Linked DNA regions of Parashewanella spongiae. The protein of the gene in region 1 interacts with the protein of each later gene in a pairwise test. Links are inferred from orthologs where the notes say so. Each region holds a gene or a part of one and is shown in the gene's direction. Other genes may lie near its edges.

Region 1 (3,205 bases):
TGTTGCCATGTTGCATTTAGTGCTTAGTCTTGAGCCTGTATTACACAAAAATGTCGCTCAAAATTTAGTATTGCTGAGCCGCCGTGAAGACGCGGCTAAAATGGCTAATCAACATCGTAGAGCGTTGTTGGCTGCCATTGTAGAACGAAACCCACAATTGGCGCGTGAAGCCTCTAATGAGCATTTAAGCTACATTGAAGAAGTCATGTTATCCATGCGGGAAGAAGATAGCCGGTTGCAGCGTAGTTTGCGCCGATTGAAGAGTGGTGATTAGGCGCAATTGCCTGATACCTAAATCTGATAGAGAGAAGGACAGTGTCATGTCTGAAGATATGCTACAAGACGTAGATCCATTAGAAACTCAAGAATGGCTTGACGCCATGCAAGCTGTATTGGAGCAAGAAGGTCCTGAACGGGCTCATTATCTTTTAGAAAAGATGATTGATAAAGCACGCCGCAATGGTACTCACTTACCATATACTGCAACCACGGCTTACATAAACACCATTCCAGCCGGCCAAGAGCCAAACATGCCGGGCAATCAAGAAATGGAGCGCCGTATTCGTGCGTTAGTTCGTTGGAACGCGCTTGCTATGGTATTGCGTGGTTCAATGAAAGATCTTGAACTGGGCGGTCATATATCAAGCTTTTCATCAAGCGCGACGATTTATGATGTGTGTTTTAATCACTTCTTCCGTGCGCCAAATGATAAAGATGGTGGTGATCTGGTTTATTTCCAAGGTCATATTGCACCGGGTATTTATGCACGTTCATTCCTTGAAGGGCGTTTGACTGAAGAGCAACTCGCTAATTTCCGTCAAGAAGCCGATAGTAAAGGTCTGTCTTCTTATCCTCACCCTAAACTGATGAGTGATTACTGGCAGTTTCCTACAGTTTCTATGGGTCTTGGTCCTATCCAAGCAATTTATCAGGCACGTTTTCTTAAGTATTTGACCGATCGTGGTATTAAAGATTGTTCAGAGCAAACGGTTTATTGTTTCTTAGGTGATGGTGAGTGTGACGAGCCAGAAGCATTGGGCGCCATTGGGCTTGCGGCTCGTGAAGAATTGGATAACCTAGTTTTCATTATTAACTGTAACCTACAGCGTCTTGATGGCCCTGTGCGGGGTAACGGTAAAATTATCCAAGAGCTCGAAGGCGAATTCCGCGGCGCAGGTTGGGAAGTGACCAAAGTGATTTGGGGTCGTTATTGGGATGCACTATTAGCTCGTGATACCAGTGGTAAGCTATTGCAGTTGATGGAAGAAACCGTTGATGGTGAATACCAAAACTGTAAAGCTAAGGGTGGCGCGTATACGCGTGAGCACTTCTTTGGTAAATACCCAGAAACGGCAGAAATGGTCGCTAACATGTCTGACGATGACATTTGGCGTTTGAACCGTGGTGGTCATGATCCAGTTAAAGTATACGCCGCATTAGATAAAGCGAAAAAGACCAAAGGTCGTCCAACGGTTATTTTGGCTAAAACTGTGAAAGGTTATGGTCAAGGTGATGCTGGTGAAGGTAAAAATATCGCCCATAATGTGAAGAAAATGGCGGTGGATTCAGTACGACACTTCCGTGATCGTTTTGATATTCCAGTACCGGATGACAAATTAGAAGATATTCCTTTCTACCATCCAGGTGCCGATTCACCAGAAATCAAATACATGATGGAGCGTCGTGATGCGCTTCATGGTTCAATGCCAAAACGTCTTGAGCAATTCTCTGAGCAAATCAAAGTCCCTGAACTGAACATCTTTGATGCGGTATTAAAAGGTTCAAATGGGCGTGAAATTTCATCGACAATGGCCTTTGTTCGTATTTTGACGGCATTGCTGAAAGATAAAGGCGTTGGACAAAAAATCGTTCCAATCATCCCTGATGAAGCACGTACATTTGGTATGGAAGGTTTGTTCCGTCAAGTGGGCATTTATGCACATGAAGGTCAAAAGTACGTACCGCAAGATAAAGATCAAGTGGCTTATTATCGTGAAGATAAAACCGGTCAAGTGTTGCAAGAAGGTATTAACGAGCTTGGCGCGATGTCATCTTGGGTATCAGCGGCCACCAGTTACTCGGTGAACGATACACCGATGATCCCGTTCTATATCTACTACTCAATGTTCGGCTTCCAACGTATTGGCGACATGGCGTGGGCAGCTGGTGATATGCGAGCGCGTGGTTTCTTAGTCGGTGGTACTTCAGGTCGTACAACGCTTAATGGTGAAGGTTTACAGCATCAAGATGGTCACAGCCACGTATTGGCGAATACCATTCCGAATTGTGTTACTTATGATCCGACATACGGCTATGAAATCGCTGTAGTAGTACAAGATGGTATTCGTCGCATGTACGGTGAGAATCAAGAAGACGTATTCTACTACTTGACAACAATGAACGAAAATTACGTTCAGCCTGAAATGCCTGCGGGTGCTGAAGAAGGCATTGTCAAAGGTATTTATAAGTTAGAGACTGTTGAAGGTTCTGGTAAAGGTAAAGTCCAACTTATGGGTTGTGGCACTATCCTTGAGCAAGTACGTAGCGCGGCGCAAGCCTTAGCAAAAGACTTTGGCATTACAGCCGATGTGTTCAGCGTAACCAGCTTCAATGAACTGACCCGTGATGGTCAAGCCGCTGAGCGTTGGAACATGCTAAACCCGACTGAAACACCAAAAACAGCGTACATCAGTGATGTCATTTCTAGCGATAGCCCCGCAATTGCAGCGACAGATTACATGAAAGTGTACGGTGAGCAATTACGTGCTTATATGCCTACGGACTATAAAGTATTAGGTACTGACGGCTTCGGTCGCTCTGATAGTCGTGATAACTTGCGTCATCATTTCGAAGTTGATGCGAAGTTTATTGTAATCGCGGCATTGAAGAGTTTAGTTGATCGTGGTGAGCTGCCAGTGGATGTGTTAACAAAAACCATCAAAGAATACGGCATCGACACTGACAAAGTTAACCCGCAATACGCGTAAGAGGGAAACCTAATGGCTGAATTAAAAGAAGTATTAGTTCCTGATATAGGCGGGGACGAGGTGCAAGTAATTGAATTGTGTGCAGCGGTAGGCGATAGCTTAGCAGCAGATGACTCAATTCTTACTGTAGAAAGCGATAAAGCGACCATGGATATTCCAGCACCTTTTGCTGGTACCTTGGCCGAGTTAAAAGTAGCCGTAGGCGATACCATTTCTGA
Region 2 (2,909 bases), 2.6 Mb from region 1 along the record:
CGACAACAAACGGTAAACCAACAGCAATTGCTTTAGAAACCATCGCACCAAATGGTTACAACGGCGCAATTAAACTGATCATTGCCGTAAATAACAAAAATGAATTACTTGCCGTTCGCACACTTAACCATAATGAAACACCAGGGCTTGGCGATAAGATTATGTTATCAAAGTCGGATTGGGTTAATTTTTTTACAAATAAACCCATTGTAGAAGCGAATAAAAAAAGCTGGAAAGTGAAAAAAGATGGTGGAGAAATCGATCAGTTTTCTGGTGCAACCATCACTCCTAGAGCTTACGTGCAAGCCGTGTCAAAAGCTTCATTTTATCTCAGGAATAATTTTGACCGAATAAGTCGACAGAACCGTGCATGTGAGGATTCCAATGGTTAACTATAAAGACATCGCAATTCAGGGACTTTGGAAAAATAATCCTGGGCTAGTTCAATTACTTGGCCTTTGCCCCTTACTTGCCGTTACGGCAACTGTTACTAATGCAATTGGTTTAGGATTAGCTACGCTTATCGTTTTAGTATTTTCTAATGTTTTTGTTTCATTAGTGCGTACATTTATTCCAAAAGAAATTCGCATTCCTGTTTTTGTGATGATAATCGCTGCATTAGTGACCGCTGTTCAGCTCCTTATTAATGCTTATGCCTATGAACTTTATCTTTCTTTAGGCATTTTCTTACCTTTAATAGTAACCAACTGTGTCATTATTGGCAGAGCTGAAGCGTTTGCTTCCCGAAATAATGTTATATCATCTGCATTTGATGGCTTGATGATGGGTATCGGATTTACTCTTGTACTTGTTATCTTAGGGGGATTTAGAGAAATATTGAGTCAAGGCACTTTGCTTTCGGGTTCTGAGCAGCTTTTAGGCGATTGGGCTAAGAATTTAACCATTCAATTATGGCATTTAGATACTAGCTTTCTAATTGCAATGTTACCTCCTGGTGCATTTATTGGGATGGGTTTATTAATTGCATTCAAAAATGTTGTTGATAAAAAAATCGAAGAAGCCAAACCTGCCCCGCAAGTAGAAGAAGTAACACGTGCTCGTATCACCAAAGTCGGGTAATCAAGAATGAATAATAATAAGCGTCGGCAAATTTTAGAAAGACTTAGAGCAAATAACCCCAATCCAGAAACTGAGCTCAATTTTTCGAGCCCATTTGAGTTATTAGTAGCAGTCACCCTTTCAGCTCAAGCAACTGACGTTTCAGTGAATAAAGCAACTGATAAGCTTTTCCCTGTCGCTAATACCCCGCAATCTATTTATGATTTAGGTGTTGATGGGCTAAAGGAGTACATAAAGACTATTGGTCTTTATAACAATAAAGCCATTAACGTTATTAAGGCTTGTAAGATATTGATCGAAAAACACGATGGTAAAGTCCCTGAAAACCGCGAAGCACTTGAGTTTTTACCGGGAGTTGGAAGAAAAACAGCGAATGTAGTGTTAAATACTGCTTTTGGTTGGCCAACCATTGCTGTGGACACTCATATTTTTCGAGTTGGAAATCGAACGAGATTCGCTTCTGGAAAAAACGTAGATCAAGTCGAAGAAAAAATGCTAAAAGTGGTTCCTGCTGAATTTAAAGTTGATGTCCATCATTGGTTTATTCTTCATGGCAGATACACTTGTTTAGCTAGAAAGCCAAGGTGTGGAAGCTGTATTATTGAAGACTTGTGTGAATTCTCTGGAAAAGTATATCCTGATGAATAGTGCCAATTTCTAACAGAGATAGTTATTATACCAATATTACAGTAATTCAATGCTCAACTCAGAGCTAAGTACCTGTCGATAAGTTCTTTGATAATTATTGTGTTCAGGTTTAGCCTTATACAAGGCGCAATGTAGGGCGCATAGCCGTAGCTATGTAACATAAGTTGCAACACCATAGAGTGCTGAAACTAGGCACTAGAAAATCTTAAGAAACTTATGGTCAGGTACTTATGTATGTGCTCAAAGGGTAAGGCTAAAAGATTCCATTACTGCGTTACAAGCACTTGAATTATTAAGACAAAAGCACTAAGTGCGTTGAACACCAGTTTTATATGGCGGCCGTAGGGAATAAAGTACTTCGAGCTTGCGCTTTGCACTGAAACCCTTTAGCTCTTTCTGAGTGCTAGATTAATTACTGTATTGGTATTAATATAATTCAATTAAAATTTTGAGGTATTTATGGCTCAACTATTACATACAATGATCCGTGTAGGAAACTTAGATACAAGTATTGATTTTTACACTCGTGTATTAGGCATGAAGTTATTAAGAAAGTCAGAAAATACTGAATACAAATATACCCTTGCATTTGTTGGTTATGGCGAAGAGTCTAGCGGACAAGCTGTTATTGAGCTGACCTATAATTGGGGTACTGAAAGCTATGATCTTGGGTCTGGTTTCGGTCATTTAGCAATTGGTGTTAACGATATCTATTCGCAATGTGATGTGATTTCAGCCGCTGGCGGGAAGATAATTCGTGCCCCAGGTCCTGTTGCCGGTGGTTCAACTGAAATCGCATTTGTTGAAGATCCTGATGGATATAAAATTGAGCTGATTCAAATTAAAGCAATTACGGATGGTTTAGGTTAATTTACCCGTGATCATTGCCGTATTAGCTTATTTAAGTACGGCTAACCAATTATTAAATTCCTCATATAATTTGGTATACGTACCTGTTCGCAATAATTTTTTATTGTTTTAATAGATTCCATCCCTTCCAAAAACCAGCCTAAATCTCCACACATAGCTCCTGAACTCACAGTAGAATATATAACACCAAGTTCCTTTCTTAACGCACTGGTTCTTTTCATCTTCAGTGCCATGAATGCTTTAAGGTGTTCAGGGTTCTTTTTCAACTCCCTCTTTGTCTGTAAATCTAGAAACTGTGCGCCAGAACGCTC

The links. The genes of interacting proteins can lie anywhere in the genome.
Region 2: the proteins of aceE (region 1) and nth interact in binary tests that used the Escherichia coli proteins (3 or more experiments, as listed by UniProt). The link is inferred for Parashewanella spongiae from one-to-one orthologs.

What each region holds. Positions count from the first base shown.
Region 1 is NZ_CP037952.1:5,073,397-5,076,601, reverse strand. What follows is about bases 1-3,187. They hold aceE (pyruvate dehydrogenase (acetyl-transferring), homodimeric type), read left to right. Parts: upstream 1-320; coding sequence 321-2,987; downstream 2,988-3,187. Other genes in these bases: aceF (dihydrolipoyllysine-residue acetyltransferase), read left to right, coding at 3,000-3,187; pdhR (pyruvate dehydrogenase complex transcriptional repressor PdhR), read left to right, coding at 1-274. Outside these bases: more of aceF, read left to right, coding at 3,188-3,205. UniProt on the Escherichia coli protein: Component of the pyruvate dehydrogenase (PDH) complex, that catalyzes the overall conversion of pyruvate to acetyl-CoA and CO(2).
Region 2 is NZ_CP037952.1:2,475,830-2,478,738, reverse strand. What follows is about bases 17-2,907. They hold nth (endonuclease III), read left to right. Parts: upstream 17-1,086; coding sequence 1,087-1,728; downstream 1,729-2,907. Other genes in these bases: E2I05_RS09505 (hypothetical protein), read right to left, coding at 2,640-2,907; gloA (lactoylglutathione lyase), read left to right, coding at 2,188-2,598; E2I05_RS09520 (electron transport complex subunit E), read left to right, coding at 385-1,080; rsxG (electron transport complex subunit RsxG), read left to right, coding at 17-392. In the rest of the region: more of rsxG, read left to right, coding at 1-16; more of E2I05_RS09505, read right to left, coding at 2,908-2,909. UniProt on the Escherichia coli protein: DNA repair enzyme that has both DNA N-glycosylase activity and AP-lyase activity. The DNA N-glycosylase activity releases various damaged pyrimidines from DNA by cleaving the N-glycosidic bond, leaving an AP (apurinic/apyrimidinic) site.